One region of the Pseudohaliea sp. genome, then DNA from elsewhere that is predicted to be linked to it. Evidence: predicted binding sites of a transcription regulator. Region 1 holds the regulator's gene; the other holds the start of a gene.
The links. The regulator FNR, encoded in region 1, switches genes on or off when oxygen is low (the NO sensors DNR and NnrR bind a similar motif). The targets are predictions, from matches to a motif close to TTGATNNNNATCAA.
Positions count from the first base shown of each region.

Region 1 (8,676 bases):
ACGTGGCCGATGGTCCAGTCCGTGTAGTGCGACAGGGAATTCACGGTCTTGATGGACATCATGGGGCCTTCGAAGGTGGACATGCCATAGAAGGACAGGCTCACCACCATGAAGCGCAGGATGGGGTCGTCGCGCAGCTTATGCCAGGCGCCGGACAGCGTCATGATGCCGTTGATCATGCCGCCCCAGGAGGGCGCGAGGAGAATCAGGCTCATAACCATGCCGAGGCTCTGGGCCCAGTCGGGCAGGGCGGTGTAGTGCAGGTGGTGCGGACCGGCCCAGATGTACACGGCGACCAGGGCCCAGAAGTGCACGATGGACAGGCGGTAGGAGTAGACCGGGCGCTCGGCCTGCTTGGGCACGAAGTAGTACATCATGCCGAGAAAGCCCGCGGTCAGGAAGAAGCCCACGGCGTTGTGGCCGTACCACCACTGCACCATGGCGTCGACGGTGCCCGAATAGGCCGAGTAGGACTTGGTCAGGGTGACCGGCAGCGCCGCGCTGTTGATGATGTGCAGGACGGCGACGGTCACGATGAAGGCGCCGAAAAACCAGTTGGCCACGTAGATGTGGCTGGTCTTGCGCTTCGCGATGGTACCGAAGAAGACGACGGCGTAGAGCACCCAGACGATGGTGATCAGCACATCGATGGGCCACTCGAGCTCGGCGTACTCCTTAGATGAAGTGAGCCCGAGGGGCAGGGTGACCGCCGCGGCGACGATCACCAGCTGCCAGCCCCAGAAGGTCATCGCCGCGAGCTTGTCGGAAATGAGCCGGGTCTGGCAGGTGCGCTGGACCACGTAGTAGGAGGTGGCGAACAGGGCGGACCCGCCGAAGGCGAAGATCACCGCGTTGGTGTGCAGGGGCCGCAGGCGGCTGAAGGTGGTCCAGGGCAGGTCGAAGTTGAGGGCGGGCCAGGCCAGCTGGGCGGCGATGAGGACGCCGACCAGCATGCCCACGATCCCCCAGACCACGGTCATGATCGCGAATTGGCGCACCACCTTGTAGTTGTATACCGGGTGCTCCAGCGCAGGGTTGAGCTCAGTCATGATGTCTTACCGTCGTTCGCAGGATGAAAATCGTCAGTTGCTGAATTCTAGTGGCTTTCAATTACAGCTCTTACAGCGCCGCTGCGGGCCCCTCCGCGGGCGCCGGGGTCAGGCATCGGTGAAGGCCGGCGCGGCGCCGTACTCCCAGGCCAGCACGGACACGACCAGGATGCAGACCAGGATCACCAGCGCGATGGCGAGGACGGCGCTGGAGAACAGGAAGCCCCGCTCCTCGGGAATATCCATCACGATCGGGATGCCGAGGTACATGAGGTAGACGGACCAGCTGACAGCGACCACGCCGATAAGCAGGTCCAGCCACAGCGTCGGATAGAAGCCGACCAGGCCCGTGACGAACAGCGGGGTAGCCGTGAGGCCGGCGATGACGATGCCCTTGGCGATGGTGGAGTCGGCACCGTAGGTATCGGACATCCAGTGGATGAAGTAGCCGATGGCCGCAACGCTTGCGACCATGACCATGTAGAAGAGAATGCTGATCTGGAACGCGCTCTCGGTGGTCAGCCGTATCACCTCGTTGTAGCTGCCCACGGTCCAGCCCACGTGACTGGTACCGTAGTACCAGGCGATCGCCGGGAAAACGGCCATGATGCAGGGGTACAGCACAAGCGCATTGCGGGATTTTTCGGGCATGGCGGCAACAGTCCGCCAGGTCGCGCTGGGCTTGGTCAACATGCCGAACAGGTGCTGGATCATGGGGGGGTTCTCCTCGTCGCTTATGGCGCGGAATTCTAACGTTATACCCACTGGGGGGGTTGATGCAGGTCAAGGTGCGGCGCAAAGACGCCGGCAACGCAGGGGACCGGGGGGATTGTAATCGGACCGGCTTGGGCCGGTGCAGGGCGTGCCCTGCCCCGTGAGGGGGTTAGCCGCCTTCGGCGAGCCGCTTCAGGGCATCGAGATCGAGGACCTCGATTTCCTTGTTGTCGACGCGGAGCACATCCATCTTCTGCATGCGGCTGAAGACGCGGCTCACGGTCTCGACGGTGAGCCCGAGGTAATTGCCGATGTCCACCCGGGACATGCTCAGGCGGAACTGCGTGGCGCTCAGCTTGCGCCTGGCGTTGCGCGCCGAGACGCTGAGGATCAGCGCGGCCACCCGCTCGTCCGCGGAACTCTTGCTGAGGAGGGTGATCAGCTGCTGGTCCGCGGTGATCTCCCGGCTCATGAGCTGGAAAAAGTGACGCTGCAGCTGCGGCATGGTCGCGCTCAGCCTCTCGAGCGACGAGAAGGGAATCTCGCAGACGGCGGCGGTTTCCAGCGCCTTGGCGGAGGAGGCATGGACGTTCTTGCTGATGCCGTCCATACCGACGATCTCACCCGGGAAATAGAAGCCGGTGACCTGCTCGCGGCCGTCGTCGGTGGTCTGGTAGGCCTTGAGGCTCCCCGCGCGCACTGCGTAGACGGACTGGAAACCGTCGCCTTCCCGGTAGAGGTGGTGGCCCTTCTGCAGCGGCTTGCTGCGCTGGATGATCCGATCCAACTCGTCCATGTCCCGCGCCTCGAGGGAGAAGGGCAGGCAGATACTGTTCAGCCGGCAGTTGCTGCAGCTGACCTGGAACTCATGGGAACAGGCTTTCTTGGTATCCAGATGCTGCTGCTGGCTGTTCATGCGGACCTTCCTTGTTGCCTAGGGGAAAAGTAAAACCCCGTCGTCGGGCTGTCAAGGAAGCTTTACAGTATGACCGCCTGCGTTGCGGTCACACCGTGGCCGAGAAGCGCCGCCCTGGTTGCCGCTGTTGCCTCTCGAGATATTCGTCGAAGGGCATGCAGATATTGCGAAGGAAGGGTCTGCCCGCCTCGTGGATGCGGATATCCTCGTCGCCGAGCGTGAGCAGGCCGTCGGCCTGGAGCGGGGCAAGGGTGGCCAGCTCATCCGCAAAGTGTTCCTGGAAATCGACGCCGAAGCGGCGCTCGCAATCACCGATATCCAGGGCCAGCTCGCAGATCAGGGTCATGATCACATGGCGGCGCAGCTTGTCCTCGCTCGTCACCATGCAGCCCCGGTTCAGCGGCAGCTCGCCGGCGTCGATGCGGCGATAGTAGTCGTCCAGGTCGCGGGCATTCTGCAGGTAGAAGTCGCCGATCTGGCTGATGGCGGAGACACCGAGGCCAAGCAGGTCGTCGGCGAGCTGCAGGGAGTAACCCTGGAAGTTGCGCTGCAGCCGGCCCTCGCCCTGGGCCAGGGCGAGGTCGTCGTCCGGCAGCACATAGTGGTCCATGCCGATGTGCCGGTAGCCCGCATCCTGCAGGGTGGCACTGATCATCTGCGCCAGCACGAGCTTTTCTTCCGGCTCCGGCAGCGTCAGCCGGTCTATGGAGCGCTGCGGCTTGAAGCGCTCCGGCAGGTGTGCGTAGTTGTAGCAGGCGATCCGGTCCGGACGCAGGGCAACGACCCTGCGCAGCGTCTCGGCCATGCTGTTGTGGTCCTGGTAGGGCAGGCCGTAGATGAGATCGAAGGACAGGGAGCGGAAGCCGTGATGCCGGATGCTCTCGACCAGCCTGGCAACCTGCTCGTAGGGCTGGACGCGGTTGACCGCCTGCTGCACTTGCGGATCGAAGTCCTGGATCCCGAGGCTGATGCGGTTGAAGCCGACCCCCTTGAGCAGGGCCATGGTGGCCACGTCCACGGTGCGGGGGTCGATCTCGATGGAATACTCGCGATAGCCGCGGTCGAGCAGTCGGAAACTGCTCGCGAGCAGGTGCATGAGCTCCGTGATTTCCGCCGGGTCGAGGTAGGTCGGTGTACCGCCGCCCCAGTGCATCTGCGTGACCGGCCGCTCATGGCCGACGAGCTCGCCCTGGAGGCTGATCTCCTGGGCGAGACGGTCGAGGTATTCCCGGGCGACGCCGCTCTTGCGGGTCACTACCTTGTTGCAGGCGCAGTAGTAGCAGATGTCGTGGCAGAACGGCAGGTGCACGTACAGCGACAGCGGTTCGGAGCGCAGACCCTGGCGGGACTGCCAGTTGAGGTAGCGCTCGAGGCGGAAGTCCTCCGTGAATTGCGGTGCCGTCGGGTAGGAGGTATAGCGCGGCCCCTGGCAGGCATACTTCCGGGCCATGGCGATACCTTCCCGCCAGGCGGCAGGGATATCGTAGGGCAGGTCGATGGTCTGGATATCGTTCATAACAGGTCGCGCAGGCCTCCTTCAGGATGCGTAGAGGCTAGCAAGGGGGGGGGCGGGGCGCGTTGATTTGCGTCAACCGCGCCGCGTTCGTTCAGGTTGCCAGGGGACTGAGCTCCAGCGTGACCTCCTCGAGCGGGCGCGGCATGCCGACGCCCCAGCCCTGCAGGTAGTCGACGCCGATCTCGTGCAGCGGCTCGATGAGCTCCACGGATTCGACGCTCTCCGCGATCGTTTTCTGGCCGAGGAAGTGCGCCAGGTCGTTGATGGATCGCACCATGGCGTAGTCGTTGGCATTGGTGTTCAGGTCGCGGATGAACATGCCGTCGATCTTGACGTTGTCCACCGGCAGCTCGCGCAGGTACTGGTGACTGGCCATGCCGGTGCCGAAGTCGTCTAGGGAAAAGGTGCAGCCGATGTTGCGCAAGGTGCGGATGAAGTCGGCGGCCTTGGTGAGGTTCTCGATCGCCCCGGTCTCGGTGATCTCGAAGCAGAGCTTGCTGGTGCCCACGCCGAACTCCGAGATCTGCTCCAGGACGTAGTCCATGAAGCGGTCATCCATGAGGCTGCTCCCGGACAGGTTGATGGAGACCTGCGGGATCACCTTCTGCTTGTCCATCAGGCTTGAAATCCATTCGCAGACGCGCCGGACCACCCAGCGGTCCACGCCGTTGATGAAGCCGAAACGCTCCGCGGAGGTGATGAATTCCGTCGGCGAGAGCAGGCTGCCGTCGTCCTGGCGGATCGAAAGGAGGATCTCGTAGTGGTGCGTGGCCGGCTGGGAGCCGTCGAGCGCGCTCTGCACAATGGGCTGGGCACGGAGCACCAGGCTGTCGGTGGCAATGGCGTCATCGAGCATCACCCGGGAACGCTCGCGCTCCCGCCGGGCGGCCAGGATCTCCTCCTCGTCGCGGTCGTAGGCCACAGAGCAGTTGCGGCCCTTTTCCTTGGCCCGTACCAGGGCCCTTTCCGCCTGCTCCATGACCGTGTCCACGTCCGCGGTTTCACTGGCGATCGGGGCAATACCGATAGATACGGTGAAGCTGATCGCCTCGCCGCCGAGCGGCAGGCTGCTGCCGGCGATGTCCTCGCGGATGCGCTCGGCAAAGGCGAGGGCCTCGTCGCGGTCCCGGTAGGCGAGCACGATACCGAAGCGGTCGCCCTCGAGCCGCGCGGTGACGGAGCGCCGCTCGTTCAGCTGGGAGAGCATCTGCGCGAAGGCGTGAATCACGTCGTCGCCCTGTTCGTCGCCGTAGAGGTCGTTGACCAGGTGGAACTGGTCGATATCCAGGAGCAGGAAAGCGTGCTGCACGTCATTGCGCTGGGCGTGCTCGACCGTGCGCTTGAGCCGCTGGCGAAGCGTGCCCGCGTTGAGCAGCCGGGTCTGCGGGTCATGCGTGCGCCGGAAGGACAGCCGTTCCTGAGTGCGCGCCAGCGCGCCGTAGATCCCCTGGTCGAGCACAGACATGTTGTCCAGCGGATCCGGCGGCGCGAGGCCGTGGCTGAGCTTCCGGGCCAGCTGCAGGCGCGTCAGCTCGCCGACTTTCTGTCCCAGGTCATTGACGAAGGCGAAGCGCTCGCGGTCGTCGCTGATCCAGATCAGGCGCATGCGCTTGCTGTGGCCCTCCTTGTCCCGGTAGCTCATCACCGTGCCGGCGCGAAGCTGGTCCACGCGTTTCAACCAGCGGTGAAGCCGCGGCAGCTGCTCGAGGCGCTCGTCGGGAAGTTCGTCGTCGCCGGCCAGTGGTGCCTCGACGGGCAGCGCTTCCAGCGGCTCTTCGCCGCAGAGCACGGCCTTCAGGTCCCGCAGCGCAGGGCCGTGCCCCACGTTGTCCGGCTGGGCCTGGCGGATCTCGTCCCCCAGCTGATCCAGCTGCCGGCGCAGCGGCTCGGGGAGGCGCGGTGGTGCCTCGCCTGCCTCGACGGCCTCGAGCGCAGCGCACACAGCCTCCAGCGTGGCCACCTGTTCCTGCCACAACGTGGAGCCTTCGCCCTCGCGCACCACGATCTGTCTGAGCAGGTCGCGCCAGCCGGCGTCAAGGAGCTCGAGAAGTACCCGCGGTGCGGAAGGGGGCTTGACGAAAGCGGCGAGCAGCCGGTCGACCGTGCGCCAGGCGCGGCGGAGGTGCTCCCGCCCCTCCACGCCGCTGATCACGCGGGCGATGTTCTTGTTCAGCGTGCGCTCGTGCTGGTCGACCAGGGAGCCGAGCCTGCCAAGCCCGTCCTCGAATACGGCGCTGTCTTCCGCATAGCCGGAGGCGACCAGGGTGACGATGTCCTCGAGCTTCTTCTCCAGGACCCGGTTCGGAAAATTCTCCGTGGTCGCGAGCCGTGACAGCTTGTCGAGGAATCTGTGGGCCGGGTGGCCAGGATCCGCGAAAAAGCGTGGCTCGAGCAGGGACAGGCGCGCCAGGGGAATGCGCAGGCGCTCGAGAAGGGGCTTCACGCCGTCGCTGATGTCCAGGTTGCCGCGCATCGTGCTGAAGACATCGTCGACGAACTCCAGCCTGCTCCCCGCCTCACCACCGACCGCGCGACGCACCGAGGGGTCGGTATTCTCACCGGCGAGGAGGTCGCGCAGGGAGCTGGGGGCGCCGTCAGCTGGCTGCGTTACCTGCTGGAGGCTGAGGAGCGCCGCAGCCACCGTTTCGGCGGAAGCCGCCGGCGCGGTGGCCGCGGCGTCTTCTCCCGGCAGTGGCGCGTCTTCCCGATCGACTTCCTGCCGTGTTTTGAGGGCGTTGACCACGGCGTCATAGATGGCTTCGTGCTTCTGCCGTGGCGCCTCCGGGCGCTCAGGGGGCGACTCCTCGGCTGCCGGGGCCATACCCGCCGATGCATCCGGCCCGGGGGCGGAGCCGGCGCCGTCGTCCGCTGTCTCACGCTGGCGTTCGCGCCCGCTGCGCTGGGACCGGCGCGCCTTGTCGCGCTGGAATTCGATGATGGAGCCACCGCGATAGAGCTCATCCTCCAGCCCGGGCCGGAGGCCCGCCTCGGCAAGGCTGCCGTTGAGGCGGGCATAGAAGCCGGTGAGCCTGCGCACCCACTCCCGGTGGAAGAACCGAAGGCTCTGCCGTAGCGCCTCCGCGGAAAACCCGAGGGCGTGCAGCGCCTCCTCGAGGGCGCGGCACTGGTAGGCGGGATGGAAGAGTGCCTTCGCCTGGCCAGCACCGAGGCCGAAGAGGTCGCTGACCCTGAGCGTGAGACTCTCCAGGTCGATCCGGTAGCGATCCAGCGCATCCCTGATGATGCGCTCGACTTCCAGCCGCTCTTCCATTTCCGAGAAGTTGACCAGGTCGAGGTGGCTGGCGTCCGCCTCCTCGAGGGAAGCCAGGCGCGTTTCCCGTTCCTTCTCGGGATCCTGCAACTGGGCGCGGAGACTGGCTGTGAACAGCTCGCGGAAGCGATCGTTGTTGCGCTTCAGATGATTGAGGGCGTCGTAGTAGGCCTGCCTGGCCTCGGTGTCCTGGCGGGTGGAGGTGGCGAGGTCGAAGAGAAAGTCCGCCAGGCCATTGATGAAGCCGCGCAATTTTTCGTCGAACTCCCCGAGTCCCAGCTCGATCTGGTCGCGGTAGAAGGCGCTGGCGCGCTCCCGGGTCCAGGGTTCGCCGGCGAGGAGCATGCCCAGGGCGCGCGCCGAGGCGGCATCGATACCGTCACGGATACTGAGATCGAGCCATTCCCCGGCATAGCCATTGAGGCAGACAGTCAGCGACAGGCGTTCTCCGTCTGGCCGCGCCAGTTCGAGGACCGCAGGCTTGTTGCCCGCCCAGGCCAGCGCCTCGCCCTGCCTGCCGGCGAACAGGACCGCGCCCGCACCGCGTACTGTGACGCGCCCGTCGGAGGCCACGCCCTGTGGCAAGGTCAACCGCCCCCGGTAGCACTCCTTCTCCCGCTTGCCCCTGTCCATAGCCTGGCTGCGCTCCTCGATGCCGCTCACGATATATTGCGCCAGCAAACTGCACAAGCAGCGGGGCGCGCCGGCTCGACCGGCCGGCCGGGGCGGGATAGCCTGTGCGCCCGCGAGGCGTCGGAAGCAAGGAGCAGGCGTGGACGGAAAGCGCGAAGTGCGACTGGAGCCGGGGTGGCTGCGCCTGCTCGGCGGGGAGTTCGAACAGCCTTATATGCAGACGCTCTCGGCGTTCCTGCGTGAGCGTCGGCGTGCGGGCGCCACGCTTTTTCCTCCCGCCCCGGAGCTCTTCAACGCCTTCTGGTATACCCCGCCGGAGCGCGTCTCGGTGGTGATCCTCGGCCAGGATCCCTACCACGCGCCGGGGCAGGCCCACGGGCTCTGTTTCTCGGTGCACCCGCACGTACCGACCCCGCCATCGCTGCGCAACATCTACCGGGAACTGGAGGGCGACCTGGGCATCCCCGAGGCGGCCCACGGTTCGCTGATCGCCTGGGCCCGGCGCGGCGTGCTGCTGCTGAACAGTGTTCTCAGTGTCGAGCAGGGCCAGCCCGGCGCGCACCAGGGCAAGGGCTGG
Region 1 covers NZ_JBTOLW010000023.1:7,610-16,285, forward strand. The annotation lists gene ccoN (cytochrome-c oxidase, cbb3-type subunit I) at 1-1,049, opposite strand, end outside; gene ACX93N_RS11545 (Yip1 family protein) at 1,158-1,763, opposite strand; gene fnr (fumarate/nitrate reduction transcriptional regulator Fnr) at 1,933-2,679, opposite strand; gene hemN (oxygen-independent coproporphyrinogen III oxidase) at 2,768-4,195, opposite strand; gene ACX93N_RS11560 (DUF1631 family protein) at 4,287-8,129, opposite strand; gene ung (uracil-DNA glycosylase) at 8,239-8,676, shown strand, end outside.

Region 2 (8,676 bases), on a different contig from region 1:
CGGCTCGCCGCGGGCGACGGTGACGCAGACGTAACCGCGGCGCTTGCACTCGATACACACCGTGTCGCGGCCGATGTTGGGCCTGCGGCCGCTCAGGAAGGCGCCGATGACCTCAAGCAGCTGGTTCCGGTCGATGGGGCAGCCGCGCAGTTCGAAGTCCACCGGCACGTGCTCGGCAATGGCGGTGGAGGTGGCCAGGGAGTCGATATAGGCCGGTGAGGCATACACGCCGGCGCGCAACGCGTCGCTGTCGCGGAAATTGCGCAGCGCCTGGATGCCGCCGGCCGTCGCGCAGGCACCGATGACCACGAGGTAGCGGCAGCGCTCGCGCACCTCGCGGATCCGCTCCCGGTCGTGGTCGGTAGTGATCGAGCCCTCGACGAGGCCGAGGTCGAAGGGCCCGGGGTCATCGCGGCGGCTGGCTTCCTTGAAGTAGGCGATCTCCAGCTCCCCGGCGAGCGTGAGCAGCGCAGCTTCGCAGTCGAGAAGCGTGAGCTGGCACCCGTCGCAGGAAGCGAACTTCCACACGCCCAGCTTGCCCCGCGCCCCGGCCATCACAGTTCCGGCACCGCGAGCGCCCCGGCGACGCGCGCGTAGGTGAAAACGGGACCGTCCCGGCAGACGAAGTCGGGGCCCAGCTGGCAGTGCCCGCAGAGACCGATGGCGCAGACCATGTTGCGCTCGAGGGAGAGGAACGCCCGCTCCGGGTGAACGCCGAGTGCCACGAGCTGCTGCAGGGTGAAGCGCATCATCACCTCCGGGCCGCAGACGAAGGCGGTCGTGTGTTCCGGGTCGACGCTGATCCGCGAGAGAAGCCGGGGCACGACGCCGACGTTGCCCCGCCAGCCGGCGTCCGCGTGATCCACGGTCACCTGCAGTTCCAGGTCATCGCGCCGCGCCCAGGCCGCGAGGTCGTCGCGAAACACCATGGCCGCGGGCTCGCGGGCGCCGTAGAGCACGCTGACCCGGCCGAAGGCATCGCGCTCGCGCAGTATGTCCAGCACCAGGGCTCTCACCGGCGCGAGGCCGATACCGCCGGCGGCGATGAGTACGTCGCCGCCGCGCGCCGCTGCCAGCGGCCAGGGCCGGCCGAAGGGGCCGCGGACGCCGACGGTGTCGCCGGTGCGCAGCTCGCAGAGGGCGTGGGTGACGGCGCCGACGTCGCGGACCGTATGCAGGGCGCCGTGACCCCCGCCGTCGAGCGCCGCCCCGGTGCCGCTCATGGAAATGGGGGCCTCGCCGACCGCGAAGGCGTAGAGCATGTTGAAGCGGCCTGCTTCGCAGGGCAGTGGTGGACCGCCGTCGGCCGGTGCGAGGTCCAGCGTCACCACGTCGCCGGTCTCACGGGAGCACCCGGCGACGCGGAAAGGGCGCGGCAGCATCGGCTCAGCCCCGGTCACGGTCACCCCCGTAAACGTCGAGCAGCTGCAGCCGCGCGGCGGCGGAGCGCCGGGCGAGCTCGCCGGCGAAGCGCTTGACCAGGTCGTAGCCCAGGCGGCTGTCGCGCTCGCAGGTAGCGCGCAGGCAGCTGCCGTCAAAGGCCGTGACCCGTGTGGTGGTGCGCGCCCGGGCGTCGAACTGCCAGCGATAGGGCGGTATCAGCCAGGACCAGCCGAGGACGTCACCGTCCTGCAGGGTCTCCAGGGTGAGCCAGCCGCGGTTGCCGCCGTGAGTGAGCAGGGCCACGCGGCCGTGGCGGATGAGGTAGAACCGGTTGGCCTCGCCTCCCTCGCGGAATACGTGCTGCCCCGGCTCGAACTGCTCGTTCCAGGCACAGCCGGCGAGCGTGGCGAGATCCGCGTCGGTCATACCGGCGAAAAACGGGTGATCGCGCAAGAGGGCCTGGAGGTCCTTCACACCCTGCCCCCCGTTGCGCCGGGCGCGCCGCTGCTCCGTTCCCCGTCCCGGGCGGCGATGACGGCGACTTCCTCCGTGAGGTCGATGCCGACGGGGCACCAGGTAATGCAGCGCCCGCAGCCCACGCAACCGGAGCTGCCGAACTGCTCCACCCAGGCGGACAGCTTGTGCGTGAGCCACTGGCGGTAGCGGGCAGCGGTGGAGCCGCGCATGCTGCCCCCGTGCGTGTAGGAGAAGCTGGCGTTGAAGCAGGACCCCCACTGCTGCCAGCGCTCCGCCACCGCGCCGGTGAGGTCAGCGGTATCCTCGATATCGCTGCAGAAGCAGGTCGGGCAGGCCAGCGTGCAGTTGCCGCAGGCCAGGCAGCGATCGGCGATCTCTTCCCACCGCGGGTGCTCGCGGTTGCGCGCCAGCAGCCCCGGCAGCGTTGCCGCCGCCGGTTTGCGCGGCTGCTGCGCCCGGGCCTGCGCCGTTGCCGCCCGCGCCCGTTCGAGGTCAGCCTCCCGGGCGGGTCTCGCGGGGACAGACGCCAGCATGGCCTCCCCCGCCGGGGTACCGCGCTCGACCAGGAACTCGTGCCTGTCGTCGCCGGCAAACTCGGTCAGTGCGAGATCGAAGCCCTCCTCACAGCGGGGGCCGGTGCCCATGGCATCGCAGAAACAGGTGGCCGCCGCCTGGCCGCAGTTCACCGCGACGATGAAGGAGGCCGCGCGGCGCCCGAGATAGTGTTCGTCGCGAGCGCCCGGATACCGGAAGACCCGGTCCTGGACCGCCAGCGCCGCGAGGTCGCAGGCCCGGGGCCCGATGAGGGCGTAGCGCGGTGTCGCCACCTCGCCTCCAACGGGCTCGAAGACCCCGTCGCGGAGCTGCAGGGCCCAGAGTCGCCGTCGCGGCGGAAAGAAATACTTTTTCCAGCTGTCCGGTCCGGGGTTGTGGCGGAAGAACCCCTTGCCTTCCCCCCGGTGCAGCCGATAGTGCCCGGGCGCCTGCTCGTCGCCACAGCCGGCGGGCAGGTCGGCGGTGGTCTCGATGTCCGCGCAGACGATGGCATCGTCTCCGGGCGTGGGGCCGACGGTCCGGAAGCCGGCAGCACGCAGAGCGGCGAGCAGCGCGTCCAGGCCGCACCGGTCGATGACCGCGAAGCTCTCTGCAGGCAATGGCATCTGTTATCTCCCCATCCGCGGCCCGGCGCAGCGCGGCATGGATCTTTCGCCACAGTATAGGTGAGGGGGACGGCCCGCCGGCGTGGACCCGCCGTCTCCTTGATCTGCCTCAAGGTCCGTCTGCCCGCAGAACGGTGCCCGTCTGCCGGTCAGTAGGGGTGGCGGCGGAAGTACTCCCGGGCCGCGGCCCGCACCCGCGGTGCCAGGCGCAGGGACACGATCATCGTCGGGATGGCCATGAGGCCGTAGCATCCGGAGATGATGTTGAACACCACGTCGATGCTGACTGCGGCGCCAAAGACGACGGCGAGCACGTAGAACCAGCGGAAGTGGTGCTGGATGTGCGCGCCGAAGAGGAAGCCAAAGCACTTGGCGCCGTAATACCAGCAGGTGAACATCGTGGTCGTGCTGAGGATCAGCGTGACGACCCCCAGGAGCAGCGCGCCGGGGATGCCCAGCTCGTTGCGGAAGGCCCCGGCGGTGAGCGTGATGCCGGAGAGCCCCTCCGAGCCCTGCCAGTCCCCGGCCAGCAGCACCACGAGCGCGGTGCAGGTGCAGACGATGAGGGTGTCCGCCACCGGCCCGAGCATGGCCACCAGGCCTTCGCGCACGGGCTCGTTGGTCTTCGCCGCGCCGTGGGCCATGACCTCCGTGCCGACCCCTGCCTCGTTGGAGAAGGCGCCGCGGCTGATGCCGATGAGGATGACCCCGAGCAGGCCGCCGCCGACCGCCTGGGGCTGGAAAGCCTCGCGGACGATGCTGGCGAGGAGCCCGGGCACCTCCGGCGCGTGAAGCGCCAGCACCAGCAGGGTCATGGCGAGATAGATCACGACCATGGTCGGCAGCAGCGCCACGGCCACCGCCGCCACCCGGCGCAGGCCGCCGAAGATCACCGCCGCCACCAGCGCCGCGATGGTGCAGCCGACGACGAGGTTGAAGTAGCCCGGAGCGGCATCGACGGGAAGGAAGTTCTCGCGGACGAGGGCCGTCAGCTGGTTGGCCTGGAAGATCGGCAGGGTGCCGACGAGGCCGGCGATGGAGAAGAGAATCGCCAGGGGGTAGTAGCGCCGGGGAAGCGCCTCCCGGATGATGTACATGGGGCCGCCCTGGAGGCGGCCGAGGTCGTCGCGGCCCCGGTACATGACGCCGAGGCTGCAGGTGAAGAACTTGGTGGCGATGCCCACGGTCGCCGAGACCCACATCCAGAATACGGCCCCCGGCCCGCCGGCCGAGATGGCCAGGGCCACGCCGGAAATGTTGCCGAGGCCCATGGTGCCGGAGAGTGCCGCCGCCAGCGCCTGCCCGTGGGTCAGCTCGCCCTGCTCGTCGGGCTGATCGTAGCGGCCGAGCATGATGCCCAGCGCGTGGCCGAGGTGCCGGTAGGGCAGCCCCCGGGAATAGAGGGCGAAGAACAGCCCGCCGCCGAGGAGCAGGAGCACCAGGGGAGTGCTCCAGACGGCATTGACGAAGGTGAGGGAGAGGGCTTCGAGGGTCTCCATGACACTCCCGGGCAAAAGGGCGCAGCTTAGCACGGCCTTTCCGGGAGGAAGCGGTGCCGCCCGCGGCAGCCCCGGGGCGTTGTTACCGGCCGCCAATCACGCAACAATGGCCGGCCCGACGCCACACGCACGACCGATGACCGCCGACCAGCAGCCCGACAGCGTCACCCTTGCCGATATCGAGGCCGCGCACGCCCGCATTGCGGGCGTGGTGCACGATACGCCGGTGCTCAGCAGCCGGCTGCTCGATGCGCACGCACGCGCCACGCTGTTCTTCAAGGGCGAGCACCTGCAGCGCGCCGGCGCCTTCAAGGCCCGCGGCGCGAGCAATGCGGTGCTCGGCCTGCCTGATGAGGTGGCGGCCCGCGGCGTGGCGACCCACTCCTCCGGCAACCACGGCGCAGCCCTCGCCATGGCGGCGGCCGGGCGCGGCATCCCGGCCTGGATCGTCATGCCGGAGAACGCGCCGGCCGTGAAGCGCGCCGCGGTGGCCGGCTACGGCGCCACCATCGTCGCCTGCGCGCCGACGCTCGCCGCCCGCGAGGAGACCCTGGCGGAGGTTGTCGAGGCCCACGGCGCGCACGTGGTGCACCCCTACGACGACGCGCGGGTGATCGCCGGCCAGGGCACGGTGGCGCTGGAGCTGCTCCGCGCCGTGCCGGACCTCGACCTGATCGCCGCCCCGGTCGGCGGCGGCGGCCTGCTCGCGGGCATCGCCGTGGCGGCGAAGGCAGTGAAGCCCTCCCTCGAGGTGATCGGGGTGGAGCCCGCCGGGGCCGACGACGCGTTCCGCTCCTTCGGTCTCGGTGAGCTGCAGCCGCAGACCGACCCGCAGACCATCGCCGACGGCCTGCGTACCAGCCTGGGCGTGCGTAATTTCGCGCTCATTCACCGCTTCGTGGACACGATCGTGACGGTCTCGGAGGAGGCCATCGTCGAGGCCATGCGCCTGCAGTGGACGCGCATGAAGACCGTCATCGAACCCTCGGGCGCCGTGCCCTTCGCCGGCGTGCTCGAGCACGGGGAGCGGTTTGCCGGGCGCCGCTGCGGCATCGTGGTATCCGGCGGCAACGTCGACCTCGACCGCTTGCCCTGGTGACTGCCCAGGCTGGAGCGGCGCCGCAAACCAGAGCCATGAACAACGCAAGGAATGACGTGAACGATCCGACAAGCGATAGCCCGGTGGGCAGCGGCGTTTTCCATCTTGCCCTGCCGGTGGATGACCTCGATGCCGCCGCCACCTTCTACGGTGACATCCTCGGTTGCCGCCGCGGGCGCGCCTCCCCGCGCTGGATCGACTATGACTTCGGCGGTCACCAGCTCGTGGTACACCTGGTCGAGCGCGAGGCCATGCCTGCTGTTGCCACCAACCCGGTGGACGGCGAGTCCGTACCTGCTTCCCACTTCGGCCTCGTGCTCCCCTGGGATGCCTGGGATGCGCTCCTCGCACGCCTCGAGGCGCACGGTGTCGCCTTCGCCATCGCGCCGCAGACCCGCTTCGCCGGGCGCCGTGGCGAGCAGCGCACCTGTTTCGTCTGCGATCCGGCGGGCAACTACCTGGAATTCAAGTGTTTCCGCAATCCCGAAATGCTCTTCGCGACGGACGGCCTCGATTATCCCTGAGGTTGCTCCGCGCCGCGGTGCTGCTGCTCGCGGCACTGCTGCTCGCGGCCTGCAGCGCCCGCGTCTTCTTCTACAACCGGCTCGACTTTCTCATTCCCTGGTACCTCGAGGGCTACGTGCCCCTGGACCGCGACCAGGAGGACCGCCTGGAGGCCCTGCTTGACCCGGTGCTGGCCTGGCACCGGCGCGAGGAGCTGCCGCGCTACGCCGCCCTGGTCGACGAGGCCGGGCGACTGACCGCCACGGACCCCGCCCTGCCCGATGTCACTGACCTGGTGGCCGACTTCGAGGCCGCCTGGTACCGGCTGCGCGACCAGGCCCTCGAGGCCCTCATCGGCCTCGCGGCGACCCTGTCGGAAGCCCAGGTAAAGGCCTTTATCGCCGAACTCCGGGAGCGCCAGGCCGAGTACGAGGCGGAATACCTCCCGCGCACGGATGAAGAATACCGCGAGGACGCCCTCGAGCGCCTGGAGGACAGCCTCGGCGACTACCTCGGCCGGCTGGACGACGGCCAGGAGCAGCGGCTCGCAGCGGCGGTGAAGGAACTGAAGCGCATCGATGGCGACTGGCTGGCGGTACGCGCCGCCTGGGTGGAGCGGCTTGAGGTCATCCTCGCCCGGGACCCGGGCTGGCAGGACCGGCTGCGCGCCTCGGTACGCGACTGGGAGCAGTGGGTGCCGGACAGCTATAGCGCGGGCACCAACCACAACAGCGCCGTCGTCCTGAGTGCGGTGACGGACGTCCTCGCGCTGCGCAGTGAGCGGCAGCAGGCGCGCCTCGAACGCGAACTCGCCGCACTCGAGCGCGACCTCGGGAAGCTCATGCTGCCGTCTGCCCGCCCGGCGCTATGACGGGCCTGCGGCGGGCGGCCCTACCGGCTCACAGGTCCTTGAAGAAGGCCTTCGAATTGCGCTGCAGGTTGTAGAGTTCCCGCCGCGCCGCCGGGAGTTCGTCCCGGCTGCCCTCGACGAAGCCCTGCTCGATGAACCAGTGCGCGGTCTGGGTGGTGAGCACGAAGACCCGCCTGAGGCCCTGCGCCCGGGCCTCCGCCTCGAGCTCTTCGAGCAGGCGCTGGCCGCGGTGGGCGCCGCGGTAATCCGGGTGCGAGACGATGCAGGCGAGTTCGCCGCAGTGTTCTGCGGGGAAGGGGTAGAGGGCGGCGCAGGCGATGATGCGCCCGTCGCGCTCCAGCAGCCGGAAGCGGTCGATCTCCGCTTCCAGCAGTTCCCGGGAGCGCTTGAGCAGGATGCCCTCCGCCTCCAGGGGCTCGATGAGCTCGATGATGCCACCGACATCGTCGATCTGGGCCTGCCGCGACTGCTCGTAGGGACGCCGGGTGACCAGGGTGCCGCAGCCGTCGTGGGTGAACAGCTCCTCGAGCAGCGCGGCGTCCGCCTCGTAGCTGATGACGTGGCAGCGCGGCACCCCCTGGCGGCAGGCGCGCCCGGCGGTCTCGAGGAGCCGCGCCTGTTCCGGCTCCGGCGGGGCCAGCGCCGCGATCTCGTCCACCGCGCACTGTCGGATGAGCCGCCCTTCGCAATCGCGCACGCCGTCCGCGCTACCGAAAAGCACGAGTTTCTGCGCGCCGATGGCGACCGCCGCCTGCACCGCCACGTCCTCGAGGGCCAGGTTGAACACCTCGCCGGTGGGCGAGTAGCCGAGCGGCGAGAGCAGCACGATGGAGCCGGCGTCGAGCTGGGCGAGGATGCCGTCCCGGTCGATACCGCGAACGCGCCCCGTCAGCTGGTGGTCGACGCCATCGAGGACGCCGATGGGCCGGCCGGTGACGAAGTTGCCGCTGACGATACGCAGGTTGGCGCCCTGCATGGGTGAGTTGGGCAGACCCATGGAGAGCAGGGCCTCGATCTCCACGCGCTGGGCGCCGGCGGCGTCGCGCACGTGGGCCATGGCCGCCGCATCGGTGATGCGCAGACCGCGGTGGAAGGCGCACTGTTGCCCGGCACTGGCGAGGCGCGCGTCGATCTGCGGTCGGCTGCCGTGCACGAGCACCAGGTGCACGCCGAGGCTGGCGAGGAGGGCGATGTCGTGGATGAGCGGCGCGAGCGCACCGCTATCGGCGATCTCGCCGCCGAGCATCAGTACGAAGCGCCGTCCCCGGTGGGCATTGATGTAAGGGGCCGTATTCCGGAACCAGGCGAACTCGCCCTTCCTGTCCCCGCCGTCCCTGCCTGCACTGTGTTTACCGCCGCCGCTCACTGCCCGCCGTCCTGCCGTCCTTCGTGCCGTGAGCGTACCCAAAAAGTCCCGCGAGTGCTCGCCGGCAGCGGCCGGTGCCGCCTCAGCCGAAGAGGCTGCGCAGGGTGAAGAAGTAGATGATGGCCAGCACCGCGCCGGCCGGCAGCGTGATGATCCAGGAAAGGAAGATGGAGCCGATGACCCGCAGGTCGATGGCGGCGATGCCCCGGGCGAGGCCGACGCCGAGCACGGCGCCGACGAGCGTGTGCGTGGTCGATACGGGCAGCCCCGTGGCGGAGGCGATGACCACCGTGGATGCGGCGGCGAGCTCGGCGGCG
Region 2 covers NZ_JBTOLW010000034.1:17,018-25,693, forward strand. The annotation lists gene ACX93N_RS14155 (NADH-quinone oxidoreductase subunit B family protein) at 1-555, opposite strand, end outside; gene ACX93N_RS14160 (FAD/NAD(P)-binding protein) at 555-1,400, opposite strand; gene ACX93N_RS14165 (cyclic nucleotide-binding domain-containing protein) at 1,387-1,857, opposite strand; gene ACX93N_RS14170 (4Fe-4S dicluster domain-containing protein) at 1,854-3,020, opposite strand; gene ACX93N_RS14175 (alanine/glycine:cation symporter family protein) at 3,170-4,519, opposite strand; gene ACX93N_RS14180 (pyridoxal-phosphate dependent enzyme) at 4,656-5,618, shown strand; gene ACX93N_RS14185 (VOC family protein) at 5,675-6,142, shown strand; gene ACX93N_RS14190 (DUF6279 family lipoprotein) at 6,145-6,993, shown strand; gene argA (amino-acid N-acetyltransferase) at 7,022-8,359, opposite strand; gene ACX93N_RS14200 (inorganic phosphate transporter) at 8,442-8,676, opposite strand, start outside.
Region 2: the regulator FNR is predicted to act here: its motif matches at 3,120-3,133, upstream of ACX93N_RS14170 (4Fe-4S dicluster domain-containing protein).